Regions from separate parts of the Sphingomonas sp. GC_Shp_3 genome, predicted to be linked through region 2. Evidence: riboswitches for the same ligand, from Rfam matches in the RefSeq annotation. Region 2 holds a riboswitch; the other holds the start of a gene.
The links. Region 2 has a riboswitch for thiamine pyrophosphate ahead of thiC (phosphomethylpyrimidine synthase ThiC). Riboswitches for the same ligand answer to the same signal wherever they lie in the genome.
Positions count from the first base shown of each region.

Region 1: it holds a riboswitch for thiamine pyrophosphate, as region 2 does, so the genes downstream of both, OXR00_RS00435 (TonB-dependent receptor) here and thiC (phosphomethylpyrimidine synthase ThiC) in region 2, are expected to answer to the same signal.

Region 1 covers NZ_JALNUT010000001.1:84,980-92,242, forward strand. The annotation lists gene OXR00_RS00430 (aminoglycoside phosphotransferase family protein) at 1-354, opposite strand, end outside; gene OXR00_RS00435 (TonB-dependent receptor) at 388-2,703, opposite strand; TPP riboswitch at 2,735-2,844, opposite strand; gene htpG (molecular chaperone HtpG) at 2,947-4,833, opposite strand; gene OXR00_RS00445 (diacylglycerol kinase family protein) at 4,972-5,862, shown strand; gene OXR00_RS00450 (alpha/beta hydrolase-fold protein) at 5,866-6,891, opposite strand; gene OXR00_RS00455 (alpha-1,4-glucan--maltose-1-phosphate maltosyltransferase) at 7,191-7,263, shown strand, end outside.
Region 2 covers NZ_JALNUT010000006.1:31,720-38,982, forward strand. The annotation lists gene OXR00_RS12890 (ABC transporter permease/substrate-binding protein) at 1-1,035, opposite strand, end outside; gene OXR00_RS12895 (ATP-binding cassette domain-containing protein) at 1,067-1,849, opposite strand; gene OXR00_RS12900 (MipA/OmpV family protein) at 2,240-3,118, shown strand; gene OXR00_RS12905 (ferritin-like domain-containing protein) at 3,259-4,224, shown strand; gene OXR00_RS12910 (ferritin-like domain-containing protein) at 4,278-5,300, shown strand; TPP riboswitch at 5,484-5,599, shown strand; gene thiC (phosphomethylpyrimidine synthase ThiC) at 5,631-7,263, shown strand, end outside.

The sequences.
Region 1 (7,263 bases), on a different contig from region 2:
CAGGTCCGCGCCGGGGGACTGGCGGTGGAGTTCGTAGCTGCCGGCGTGGGTGGCGACCACGCTGGTGCGGTCTCCCGTGTGCATCACCTCGGGCACCGTTATGCCGGCAGTGCGGAGATGGGCGATGAACCCGTGTTCCTCCGCGAGTCCCTCGGCAGAGCGTACGCGGAGATCGTGCCGTTTGAGCAGGAAGGTGCCGCGCTGCGCCTCCACCAAAGTCGCGGCGGAGAATGGGCGCGGCGAGTGCCAGCGCAGAGCGTGCATCTCCCCGGCGTCGGGGAAGTGAGCGAGCACCGCCGCCGCCTCGTCCACCGTGATCGGTGCCCAGGTCGGCGCGACCGTCTGGGTGCCCATGCCGTGGACCTGATGGCTGGCGGTCGCCACGCCTTAGAACGCGCGCGACAGCGTTGCGCTTACCGCGCGCCCGCTGCCGATGTAATAAGCGGGGGCGGCGCCGGCGATGCCCGTGCCGCCACGCCCGACCGTATCATGCGCGTTGGGGGTGACCGCCTCCACGCCGGACAGGACGTGCGGGTCGGTGACGTTGATCGCGTTGAGGCGCAGGTCGGTGCGCTTGCCGTCGAGCAGGTCGGCGAGGTGCATGCCGATCGACAGGTCGAGCGTGGCATATTCCTTGATGCTCTCGTCGTTGACGAAGGTGGCATATTGGCGATCGACGTATTTCAGCGCGAAGCTGCCGAACAGCCGCCCGTCGTCATAGGTGCCGCCGAAGCCGATCTGGTAGGTCGGGCTGGAAACGGCATGCTTGCCCTTGGTCGGCAGCAGATCGTCGCCGATCGGGATATCGTCGTCGAGCCGGGCGTGGAGATACTCGCCCGACAAGTAGAAGCTCACGCCCCTGGCCGGGCGATAGTCGATCTCGGCATCCACGCCGTAGCTGGTCTGACTGCCGGCGTTGAGCGTCGAGTTGATCTGCGCGCCGCCGAGATCGACCACGGTGCCAAGCTGACGGTTGCGGAAATGGTAGTGGAAGCCCGTTACAGACCCGGACAGGCTCGGGCCGATGTAGCGGTAGCCGATTTCCTCCGACACCGAATATTCGTTCTTCAGCGCGGTGGTGCCTTTGCCCACGAGCTCACCGGAATCGTAGCTGTTGTAGAGCGTGTACTCGTCTGGCGCGCGGAAATTGGTGGTGATGTTGGCGAACAATTGCTGCCGGTCGTCGAGCTGGTAATGCACCGCCGCGCGGGGGAGGGCGGCGAAACTGTCGAACCGCACGCGGTCCTGCGGGCCGGGCAAATAGTTGCGGCCGTTGTGCAGTACGTCGACGCCCTTGAAGCCGATATCGACACGCAGGCGCGGAGTGAGCGCGATACTGTCCGCCACGAAGAAACTCTTTGTGACGGTGACGGTGCGTTCGTTCTCATAGGCGAGCAGGCGGCCATCGGCGGTGCGGATCGCTTTGTCCTGATAGCCCCACGGATCGACCGGGCGGCCATCGTCGCGGATCGCCGTATAGGTCTGCAGCACGCGGTCCGTGCCATAGTCGAACCACAGCCCGGCGGTGAGGGTGTGCGCACCCGCCTCCAGCGTCAGCTTGCCGACGCCGCCGCCACGGAATTGGTCCCCGGTGAAGTTGCCGAGCACGGTGGCGGTGCCATCCACCGCGCCGGGCAGCGCGATCGGTTGACTGAGTTCCTCGGTGCCGAGGAAATTACCGCTGGTGGATAGCTGCGTGCCGTAAGGCGAGTTGCCATAGCCGAACTGCAGGTAACCCGTGGTGTCGAGCGTCAGCCGGTCCGACAATTTCACATGCAGCGGCGCGGACACGTAGATGTTGCGGAACGGCGCGCGGTACAGCCGCCAGTAGTTGGTGTCGCCGTCGCTATAGCTTTTGTCGTAGTTGAAGCCGCGCCCTTCCGCCTGCCAGTCGGCGAGGGTGGGGCTGGGATAGGTCGAGGAGTTGGCGTCGTTGAACGACACCGACAGGCTGGCGCGGTTGCCGTCGCCCCATTCGTTGAGCAGCTTGGCGTCAACGTGCTGGCGCAGATCGTAGCCCGCGCCACGCCAGTTGTCCGCGCGCGTGTTCGAATAGGAGAGGAACGCCTTGAGGCCGGTGTTGCCGATCGTGCCAGTATCGAACCGCGCGAAGGCGCGCCGCATGTTGTATTCGCCGATCGACAGATCGACCAGCCCGCCACGCTCCGACTTGGGATTGTCGAGCGACAGCGACAACAGCCCGCCCGCGCCGCCGACGGTGGGGGAATCGATATCGACCGCGCCTTGCGCCAGCGTGATCTGGCGGAGGTTCTCGGCATCGGCGAACTGCGCGGGGTAGGCGTAATAATAGCCGATGTCGTTCTGCGGTGCGCCCTCCATCAGCACGCCGATCTCGTCCTGCCCCAACCCGCGCAGGGTCAGGCTGGAGGTGGTCGACAGGCCGTACGGGTCGCTTGACGAGACGTTGGCGCCGGGTAGCAGGTTGACGAGCTGGAACGCGTTGAGCGTCGGCGCCTGTTTGGTGATGAAGTCGGCGGAGATCGCGCTGCGCGCTTGTGGCGCGCTCTGGTCGGGCAGCAGCCCTTCGGGGTCGGGATTGCCGACGACGCGGATGTCGGCGGGCGGCGTATCGTCCGGGCCGGGCGCGGCGGCGGCGGGCGCGGCGAGCAGCAGCGCGGGCAGCACGACGGCGCTCAGACCCGCTGTTTGGATCTCTAGTCGGAAATTAGAACGTACCGGCATCGTCTCGCGTCCACTCCATGCGAAGGGACAACGGGAGACCGCCAGCCCTCCCTACGCCGGTATCAACCGGATCAGGTTCAGCGGGTCGTGAGCTGCTGCCCACCTCTCAGCCACACATCAGCGGCCCCCCGGGGATGGCGTCGCTTAGGCGGTCGGCAGCAATGTGGGAAGTCGTAATGTGTCGGTGGTGGTCGACGGGAGCGGTGCCCGATCCCGGAGGATCGGGCTATCGCCGTCGTGCCGTCAGCCGATGCCGCGTTCCAGCAGGCGCATCAACCGGCTAGAGAACGCGCGCGGATCGACCGGGAGTTCGCCATCGGCGATGCGCGCCTCGTCGAACAGCAGGTGCGCCGCGTCAGCGCGCGCCGCCTGATCACCGTCGTCAACCGCGCTCAGTTTCTCGACGAGCGCGTGGCGCGGGTTGATTTCCAGCACTGGCTTTGCCGCCGCGTCGAGCCGGCCGGCGTTGGCGAGCAGCTTTTCAAGCTGGCGGTCCATGCCGTGTTCCGGCGCAACCAGGCACACCGCGCTTTCGGTGAGGCGATCGGACACGCGCACGTCCGAGACCGCATCGCCGAGTGTTTCCTTCACGAAGGCGATGAAGCCGTTGACCGCATCCGACGCGGCGGCAGCGGGCTCGGCGCCGTCCGGCAGCGGGATAAGGCTGAGATCGGCAAGACCCTGCGTGACCGACTTGAACGGCTTGCCGTCATAATCCACCCCGGCGGTAATCCAGAAGCTGTCGACGTGATCGGCGAGCAGCAGCACTTCGATACCACGCGCGCGGAACCCTTCGAGCTGCGGCGAGGTGGCGAGCCGCTCGAGATCCGTGCCGGTCGCGTAATAGATCGCGGTCTGATTGTCCTTCAGACCGGCGGCATAGTCCTTCAGCGAACGCCATTCACCATTGGAGGTGGTGGTCTTGAAGCGCGCGAGGCCGAGCAACGTCTCGCGGCGGCTGAAATCCTCGTACAAACCCTCTTTCAGAACCGCGCCGAAATTGTCCCACAGCTTGAGGTACCGTTCGGTGTCGTTGGCGGCCAGTTTATCGAGTTCCGACAGCACGCGGTTGGCGACCGCCTTCTGAATCGCGGCGAGCACCGGGCTCTCCTGGATCATCTCGCGCGAGACGTTGAGCGGCAGATCGTTGGAATGCACCAACCCGCGCACGAAGCGCAGGTAGCGCGGCAGGATCTCCGCATCGTCGGTGATGAAAACGCGGCGAACATAGAGCTTCATGCGGCCGGCGCGATCGGGATCGAACAGGTCGAACGGCTTGGTTTCCGGCACGAACGCCAGCACGGTATATTCGTGCAGACCCTCGGCGCGGTAGTGCAGCGTCAGCGCGGGCTCGTCGAACTGACCGGCGGCGCTGCGGTAGAAATCCTTGTATTCCTCGGGCGTGATTTCGGATTTCGGCTTGGTCCACAGCGCAGCGCCGTCGGCGATCTGCTTCGGCTCGGCGTCGGGGTTTTCCTTCAGGAAGATCGGCACCGGCACGTGACCCGACTGCGTCTTGATCGTGCGCTCGACCGCGAAGGCGTCGGTGTAGTTCGCGGCATCCTCCTTGAGGTGGAGCAGCACGCGCGTACCCCGCGCCGGCGCCTCGGCTGTATCGACCGGCTGGATCGTATAGGTGCCGAGCCCGTCCGATGACCAGGATGCTGCCGTGTCGCCACCAGCCCGGCGCGAGAAAACCTCGACCCGATCCGCGACCATGAACGCCGAATAGAAACCGACGCCGAACTGGCCGATCAGGTGGCTGTCCCCGGCATCCTTGGCGCCGGCGATCTTGTCCATGAACGCCTTGGTGCCCGAGCGCGCGATCGTGCCCAGCGCCTCGCCAAGCTCGGCCTCGGTCATGCCGATGCCGTTGTCCTCGATGGTCAGGCGCCGCGCCTCGGCGTCGAGCGTGACGGTGATGCGCGGCTGGCCGTCGTCGCCGAGCAGGCTGGCGTCGCTCAGCCCCTCGTAGCGCAGCTTCTCGCAAGCATCGGCCGCGTTCGAGATCAACTCGCGCAGGAAGACGTCCTTGTCCGAATAGACCGAGTGCACCATCAGGTGCAGAAGCTTGGCGACATCGGCCTCGAAAGAACGGGTTTCGGGCGTGGTTTCGATCGTCGTCGTCATGCTGGTTCCCCATGATCTTTCAGGTTGAACGCCGCAGATGGCCGAGCGGTCGGAGGCTTTCAAGATGCTGCACGCCATCTTCCTGTCGATGATGTACGAAGCAGCGGAGCCGTCGCGATGCTGGGGAGTTGTTGCGGAATGGAAATGAAGCCGCTGCCACGCGACGCCGTGCTGATCGTCAACACGCATTCGCGTAAAGGGCAAGATCTTTACGAGGAGGCGCGCACCAAGCTGGCGGCGGCCGGCATCACGCTGCTGGCGACCCACGCGGTCGATGATCCCAAGGATCTTGCCACCGTCGCCCGCAAGGCGATCGCGGAGGGGGCGCCGATGGTGATCGTTGGCGGTGGCGATGGCACTCTGGCGGGCGTGGTCGACGAACTGGTCGGCAAGGTCTGCGTGTTCGGGGTGCTTCCGCTCGGCACCGCCAACAGCTTCGCTCGGTCGCTCGGCCTGCCGCTCGATCTCGACTCCGCGATCGCGGCGATCGCGCATGGGCGACGCAGGCGCGTAGATCTCGGCATGATCGATGGCGACCATTTCGTGAACGGCGCGTCGATCGGCCTGTCGACGATGATCGGCGAAACCGTGCCGCACAAGCTCAAGCGGTATGCCGGGCGCGTCGGCTATCTGGCGTGGGCGTTGAAGTGCGCGGTGCGGTTCTGCGCATTCCGGCTTGAACTGGATGACGGCACGCAGCTCCACCGCCTCTGGGCGACCGAGGTCCGCATCCTCAACGGGACGCACCACGGCGGCGTCGAGCTGTCGGAGGAAGGTGGCGTGGCGTCGCGCGACCTGCTGATCCAAGCGGTAGTCGGCACCAGCAAGCTGGCGCTCGCCAAGGACTGGTCGGCGAAGTTCTTCAAGCTGCGCGATCGTAATGCCGGGAGCAGGGATTTTCGCGGCAAGACGTTCCGCATCGTAACTGACCCACCACAGCGCATCTCGATCGACGGGGAGGTGCTGGCGTGCACCCCGGTCACCGCGAGCGTCGCGCCCGCCGCGATCGAGGTGGCGGTGACGGCGTAACCGCTAGTTGGCGCCGCCGCCCGCGCGCGGGTAGTCCCGCCACAGCCACTCCAGCGCGCCCGGCAGCGTCTGGGCGACGACATCCCCGTCGACGTGAACCGCGTCTGCCGCTTTGACGTAGCGATAGTCGTACCCTTTGGCATCGAGCGCGGCGGCCATGCGGTCGTTCGCGAGCGGCCAGTTGTGGTAGCTCTCCTCCGGGTCCTGCCAGTGAAGATCATGCTCGCCGACTTCCATCCAGATGCGGATCGGCTTACGGGGCGCCGCCGGGATCAGCCGGGCGGCATAGTCCCATGCCCCGTGCGGCGTGGCCGGGTCGGCAGGGGATGCCTGATTCACGAAGGTGCCTGAGTAAGACAGCACCTTGCCATACCATTCCGGGTGGAACCAGGCCATGGTGAAGGCGGCCGCCGCGCCCGAACTGCCGCCCATCGTCGCGCGCCCATTGGGGTCGCTGGTGAACCGCACACCGTACAGCGCCTGTACGCGCGGCAGGACTTCTTGCTCGACAAACCGCGCATAGCGGTCGGACACGGTGTCGTACTCGAGACCGCGCTGCGACCCTTGCGCGTCGCCGCCGCCCGACTGGATCATCACCGCCACCATCGGCGGCACGCGGTGCTGCGCGATCAGACTGTCGAGCGCGGCGGCGACACGGGCCGCATAGTCCCGCCCGTCCTGCACCACCAGCAACGGCACTGCCGTTCCCGCCCGGTAGCCGTTGGGAATGTAAACGAACACGTCCCGGCGGTACGGCGCGGGTGCGGATTGCTGCTCCGCCGGGGCGGCGAGCCGGTTGCCATACGCGTCGCGGCGGCGCGTGGAGTCGGTATCGATCTGGCGGATGCCAGGGTAGATGCCGCTCTCGCTAGAGCGCATGATGAAGCTGTGCAATGTTCCGCTGACCCGACCCGGAAGCGCTGTCATCTCCGTCGCGTCGCGGTACGGTGGCGCGATACGAACCTCGTCGGCGGACGCTGCCGTCGCGGCAAGGGCCGCCGCGATCATTGCCAAAGCTTTCGGTGCCATCGTGCCGCTCCATTGATTGGCCCGCGAGAGGCAGGCGTTTGGCCGAATGTGCGTCAAGAGGCTGCTGGTGCCAAGCGTAGCGATGGACCTCCTTGCGCGTTGGCACCGCCTGTCGCTTCTTCAGAAGTATCGCGCGTCATGACCACCGAACCACTTTCTGCGATGCAACGGCTTTCGGCCGGATTGGCGGGAAAAACCGCTGGCGATTTCCACCTCGACCACAGCGACTTAGAAAATCGGGCGGAACGTGTTCGATAGGCGAGGGGTTATCACATCGCCAGCCAGACCGGAGATCCTGCTTGCCGTCATCCCTGTCCTGCATCCTTTCCGTCGGCGACGTGTCGGCGGACCAAGACCGAATAAATGATCGCG
Region 2 (7,263 bases):
CTCGAAGCCGAGTTTGCCCAGCACGGTCACGCCACGCGTCTTCTTCGCCCAGTCGCGCACGCCGGCCAGGATCGCATCGCGCGGCGGCACGTCACCGCGCTTCATCGTGTCGGCCCAGATCGTGCCGGTATAGTCGACATAGACGTCGATCGTGCCGCTCGACAGCGCGTTCAGCGCCACGCCCGATCCAAGGCCTTCGCGATATTCGACTTGGTAGCCTGCCGCCTCCAGCCGGTGCCCGATCACGCGCGACAGGATATATTGCTCGGAAAAGCTCTTGGCGCCGATCACCACGCGCTTGTCGCCGCCCTGCATCCACATCGGCGCGAACGCGAGCGCCACCCCCACCGCCAGCACCGCGACCGCACCCCACACGCGCCCGCGCCGGCGTGCCGCGATGCCGTGTTCGACCAGTCCGAGCAGAGCGTCCACCGCCAGTGCGAGCGCCGCCGCGCTGAAGCATCCGGCCAGCACCAGCGCCCAGTTCTGCGTCTGGAGGCCGGCGAAGATCATGTCGCCAAGGCTCGGCTGGCCGACCGTGGTGGACAGGGTCGCCGCGCCGATCGTCCAGACCGCGGCGGTGCGGATACCCGCCATCACCACCGGCGCGACCAGCGGCGCCTCGACCAGCCGCAGCTTCTGCCACGCGGTCATCCCCACGCCGTCCGCCGCCTCGATGATCGCAGGGTCGAGCCCGGTCAGCCCGGTGACGGCGTTTCGCAGGATCGGCAGCAGCGCGTACAGCGTGAGCGCAAGCAGCGACGGCACGAAGCCAAGCGCTGGTATCCCGCCGCCTACCAGCGTGGAAAGCGACAGCAGGAGGGGGTAGAACAACGCCAGCAACGCGAGCGTCGGGATCGTCTGGATCAGGCTGGCGAACCCGAGCGTCACGCGCGCCACGTGCGGCCGCCTGGCCGACACAATCGCCATCGGCAGGCTGATGACGATGCCGAGCAGCAACGCGGAAAACGCCAGCAGCAGGTGTTGCGCGAGGAGTGGCGGCACGCGCTGCATCGCATCGAGAAACCCGCTCATTCCCGCCCCGCCGATCCGATAACGCGGCGGCTCACAGGTGTCCGCCGATCTCACGCAGTCGGCGTGCCTGTTCGCGCGGCACCGCGACCAGCGCATCCGCCTCCGCGCCGCCTTTCCCGGCGAGCAACGCTGCCGGCACCTCGTCCGCGACGATCCGCCCGCCCGCCATCACCAGCACGCGGTCGGCAAGGATCAGCGCCTCGGCCATATCGTGTGTCACCATGATGGTGGTGAGGCCGAGCCGGTCGTGCAGCGCGCGGATCGCCACCCCCAACTGGTCGCGGGTGACGGGGTCGAGCGCGCCGAACGGTTCGTCCATCAGCATCAGCCCCGGTTCGAGCGCGAGCGCGCGCGCAACACCCACGCGCTGGCGCTGGCCACCGGATAGCGCATCGGGCATCCGCTTCGCGAAATCCGGCGGCAGGTCGACCAGATCGAGCAACTCGGCGATACGGCCTTGCTGATCCTTCTCACCCGTCAAACGCAAGCCGATTGCGATGTTCTCCGCCACGCTCAGATGCGGGAACAGGCCGATGTTCTGGAACACGTAGCCGATCCGACGCCGCAGCGCGAACGCCGCGCCCCCGGTCACGTCCGCGCCGGCGATATGGATCGCGCCCCGGCTCGGCTCGATCAGACGGTTGACCATCTTCAGCAGCGTCGACTTGCCCGATCCCGACGCACCGACCAAGGCTACGAAACTGCCGCCGGCGATCTCGATCGACACGTCGTCGACCGCGACCGCACCGCCCGCGTAAATCTTGGAAGCGCCGACAAAGGCGACCGGAGGGCCGGTTTCGCGGGAGAGTGCCATCACTGCGGTTGTGCGGGAGGTACGGCGATGCGTCAAACGCGAAACGCCGCCCGACTTGCGTGATCGCCTGCCTTGCTGCCGCGCCTGCGTCCGGCAGAACAGGGGGCCGCGTCAAACATCGGCTGCATTGCCGTACCCCGTGCGGCACGCGAGCAACAGCCATCCAGTCAACCTGAGCCACGTCGCTGTCTCTGGCTCGCGCAACAGCAACCATAAAGGCCATTGATACACACGCACAGCGAGACCTTCGGCCCTGCAACGACCCGCTGCCGTGGCCGGATTGTCACGCTTTTGCGAAATCGTCATCACCCCGTAACGACATGGGAGCCAATTGCCGCAACGCGGCGTTACGCGGCGATTATATACTGAGTGCATGCAGGGGATTTGCCAGTGTCGAAGTTGTTCCACCGCGGTTTTGCCGCCGCTCTTCCGGTCGCCGTGCTGCTTGCCGCCGCTCCGGCGTTCGCGCAGACGGAGGGTGCGGCTGCCAATGCCGATCTTGCGGCGAAGCTGGGTGGCGACAATGTTACGGTCGGCGTGGCCGGCGCATACCTGCCGGATTATGAAGGTTCGAACGACTACCGCTTCACGCCCGCACCGGCAGTGATTGGCCAGTTCAAGGGCTTCGCCTTCTCGTTGATCGGCAACCGCGCCTCGATCGACCTGATCCCGAACCGCCCCGGCCAGACCCTCGATTTTCAGGCCGGCCCGATCGGCGTGATCAACTTCAACCGCACCTCGCGCAAGAACATCGACGATCCGCGCGTCCGCGCGCTCGGCAAGATCGATACCGCGATCGAACTGGGCGGCTATGTCGGCATCGGCAAGACCGGCATCATCACCAGCCCGTATGACAAGCTGTCGGTGTCGGTCAGCTACCGTCACGACGTGTCGAACGTGCACGACAGCGGCATCTGGCAGCCGTCGATCAACTATCTGACCCCGCTCAGCCGCAAGGCCGCGGTCGGCCTCGTCGCATCCGCGGAACATGTCGAGCGCGGCTATGGCCAGACCTACTTCAGCATCTCGCCGACGCAGAGCATGCTGAGCGGCCTGCCGACGTACAACGCCCGTTCCGGCTGGAAAGACTATCAGGTCGGCGGCTTCTTCACCTATTCGCTGACCGGCGATCTGCTGCACGGCGTGAAATTGGTCGCAGGCGGCAGCTATTCGCGGCTGCTCAACAGCTATTCGTACAGCCCGATCGTCCGCACCGCCGGCAACCCGAACCAGTGGATCGGCGCGGCCGGGCTTGCGTACACCTTCTAAACCGTCTCTACGGGGCGCATGTGTGCGTCCCGCTGCGACTCCGGCCGTTCTTGCCCTGCGTGGGCGGGGGCGGCCGTGTCGTATCCGGCCTGGCCGACGGCGCGCACCCTGGCTCCAGGTGACACGCCGGAAGGACGAGAATGACTGCCCTGCACGAGGATGCTCCCGAAATTCGTGACGAGACGCAAAACGAGCGCCGCGCCTTCTTCCGCACCGCGCTTGGCGCTGCTGCGATCACCGCGACGGGCGCCGCCGCGCTCACCGTCAGCGGGGTCGCCTTCGCTGATACCGTTACCGATTCCTCGATCGTCAATTTCGCGCTGAACTTCGAATATCTGCTCGCGCAATTCTACGGCCTCGCTGCGAACGGCGCTGGTCTCCCCGCCGCACAGTTGACCGGCGCGGGAACCGCCGGGGCGGTAACCGGCGGCCGGCAGGCGACCTTTACCGATCCCGTCGTGGCGCAGATCGCCAGCGAATTCGCCACCGAGGCCGCCGCGCGTGTCGCTTTCCTGCGCACAACCGCCGGCGCCGACGTGATCGCCCAGCCCAAGATCGACCTCGACGTGACCGCCACCAGCGCGTTCAGCACCGCGATGCGCGCCGCCGGTCTCGTTGCCTCCGGCGCGGGCTTTGACGTGTACGCGAGCGACAGCAACTTCCTGCTCGCCGCGTTCCTGCTCGAGGATGTCGTCGCGACCGCCTACAAGGGCCTCGTCACCAGCGTGAGCGACGCCACCAATCGCGAATCGCTCGTCGGCCTGCTCGGCGCGACCGCCTATCATGCCGGCACCATCCGCACGTTACTCTACGCCAAGGGCGCGGTAAGCGGCTCGACCCTTCGCGCCAATGCGGATGCGATCTCCAACGCGCGCGACGCGCTCGACGGCGGCAGCAGCGACGACGATCAGGGCATTTCGCCGACGACCGATGCCAACGGCAATCTCGTGTCGAACATCTCGCCCACCGCCGCCAACGGGCAGACCTACACCCGCGCGACGACGGCGGTGCTCAACATCGTCTATCTCAACAGCCTGTCGGTCTCGCTCGGCGGTTTCTTCCCCGCCGGCGTGAACGGCACCACCGTCGCCAGCGGCGCGAACTGACCGGCGCCAGACACGCCCGAGCCATCCCGAATTTTCGCCCGGAGAGTTTTCCCGTGACCGATATCCTTCAAACCGCCGACGACCGCCGCAGCCTCGCGCGCCGCAACTTCCTGCGCGGCACCGCGCAGATCGGTGCGGCGGCCGGTGGCCTTGCGCTGCTCAGCGCCTGCGGCGGCAGCAGCGACGATACGACCGTAACGCCGACGCCGACCCCTACGCCAAGCAGCACCAGCGCAATCATCGACGCCGATGCGCTCAACCTCCTGCTCAACCTGCAATATCTTCAGGCGCAGTTCGGCCAGTTCGTGACGACCGGCACCAATATCTCGGCAATCGCCGATACCCAGACGACCACCGGCAGCGGAAACTTCCCCGGCGGCGGCGCGGCGCTGCTCACCGGCACCGGTACGCAAGGGTCGGTCACGGGCGGTCGCGCGGTCAGCTTCGCCAACGCCACCATCGGCCAATATGCGCGCGAGATCGCGGCGGACGACCTCGCCCATCTGCGGTTCCTGCGCTCGGCGCTCGGTTCCTCGGCAGTGGCACAGCCCGCGCTCAACATCGACGGCGGCGCGAGTGGTGCCTTCACCCGGATCGCGCAGCTTGGTGGCTACGCCGCCGCCGGCGTGACGTTCGACCCGTATGCGAGCGACCTTAATTTCCTGCTCGCCACCTTCGTGTTCAAGGATCTCGTGGTCACGGCGTTGAAGGGCGTGTCGACGCTGCTCACCAGCGTGGTGTACCTCGATGCGGTGGCGGGGATGCTCGCGACGCAATCCTACCACGCCGCGCTGATCCGCACGACGCTGTACACGATGGGCCAGGGCAGCGCCGCCGGCCAGTTCAGCAACGCGCGCGACGGCCTCGACGGGTCGGCCGATATCGATCAGGGCATCACCGGTACCGGCACCGCCGCCAACATCGCGCCGGTCGACGGTAACGGGCGAGTCTACACGCGCACCGCCGGGCAAGTTCTCAACGTCCTCTACCTCAACAGCGCCGCGGTCACGTCAGGCGGGTTCTATCCGGCCGGCGTCAACGGCAACATCAAGACCAGCGCAGCCAGCAACGCCTGATCCCGACGCCGCCGCGCGGGGCGCTCAACCTCGCGCGGCCTGTCGATTTAGCTGCCAGCACACGCGCGATAGCCCCTGCGTCGCGTGCGTTAGCCCATCGCCAAAGCGCAGGACGCGCGCCTTTGCCGCCCGAACTGCGGCATCGTCAGGGCTGGACGGCTCCACCGAACCGACCTATCATCACGCCATTCCCCGGGGAGCCTTGAGGCTGAGAGGGGCGGTGCAATTCCGCTCGACCCGTTGAACCTGATCCGGCCCCGCAAGGGCTTACCGGCGTAGGGAGGGAGCGGTCTGGCAAGGTCCGTTTTCTCTCATTTGAGGAGACGACGCATGGCCGACCTGCCCACCAGAACCGAAATTGGCGTCACCACCGGCCCGATCCGGGGTTCCAAGAAAATCCACGTCACGTCCCCGAACATACCCGGCGCGGGCGTGGCGATGCGCGAGGTCCACCTCGAACCCGGCTGCGGCGAGCCGCCGCTGCGCGTTTACGACACCTCCGGCGCCTACACCGATCCGGCCGCGCTGATCGATATCAACACCGGTCTGGCCGAACTGCGCCGCGGCTGGATCGAGGCTCGCGGCGATGTCGAACGCTACGACGGTCGCGAAATCCGGCCCGAAGACAACGGCTTGTCTGGCCCCGATCGTTCGGCCGGCGTGCCGCAATACCCCAACGTGGTGAAGCGTCCGCTGCGCGCCAAATCGGGCATGAACGTCAGCCAGATGCACTACGCGCGTCGCGGCATCATCACGCCTGAGATGGAATATGTCGCGATCCGCGAGAACCTCGGCCGTGCAGAGGCAAAGGAAAAGCTCGTCCGCGACGGTCAGGATTGGGGGGCGTCAATCCCCGATTACGTGACGCCCGAATTCGTCCGCGACGAGGTTGCCCGTGGTCGTGCGATCATCCCATCGAACATCAACCACCCCGAAAGTGAGCCGATGGCGATCGGGCGCAACTTTCTGGTCAAGATCAACGCCAACATCGGCAATTCGGCGGTCGCCTCCAACGTGGCGAGCGAAGTCGACAAGATGGTGTGGTCGATCCGCTGGGGCGCGGACACGGTGATGGACCTCTCCACCGGCCGCAATATCCACGACACGCGCGAATGGATCATCCGCAACGCGCCCGTCCCGATCGGCACCGTGCCGATCTACCAGGCGCTGGAAAAGGTCGGCGGCATTGCCGAGGATCTGACGTGGGAGGTGTTCCGCGACACGCTGATCGAACAGGCCGAACAGGGTGTGGATTACTTCACCATCCACGCCGGCGTGCGCCTGCCCTACATCCCGATGACGGCGAAGCGCGTCACCGGCATCGTTTCGCGCGGCGGCTCGATCATGGCGAAATGGTGCCTCGCGCATCACAAGGAGAGCTTCCTCTACGAGCGCTTCGACGAGATTACCGAGATCATGAAGGCGTATGACATCGCCTATTCGCTTGGCGACGGGCTGCGTCCGGGCTCGAACGCCGATGCCAACGACGAAGCGCAGTTCGCCGAACTCTATACCTTGGGCGAGCTCACCAAGCGCGCGTGGGAACAGGACGTGCAGGTGATGATCGAAGGCCCCGGCCATGTGCCGATGCACAAGATCAAGGAGAATATGGATAAGCAACTCGCCGCCTGCGGTGAGGCGCCGTTCTATACGCTCGGGCCGCTGGTGACCGATATCGCGCCGGGCTACGATCACATCACCAGTGGCATCGGTGCGGCGATGATCGGGTGGTTCGGCACCGCGATGCTCTGCTATGTCACGCCCAAGGAGCATCTCGGCCTGCCCGACCGCGACGACGTCAAGGTCGGCGTGGTGACGTACAAGCTGGCGGCACACGCGGCCGATCTGGCGAAAGGCCACCCCGCCGCCAAGCTGCGCGACGATGCGCTCTCACGCGCGCGTTTCGAATTCCGCTGGCGCGACCAGTTCAACCTCTCGCTCGATCCCGACACCGCCGAGCAGT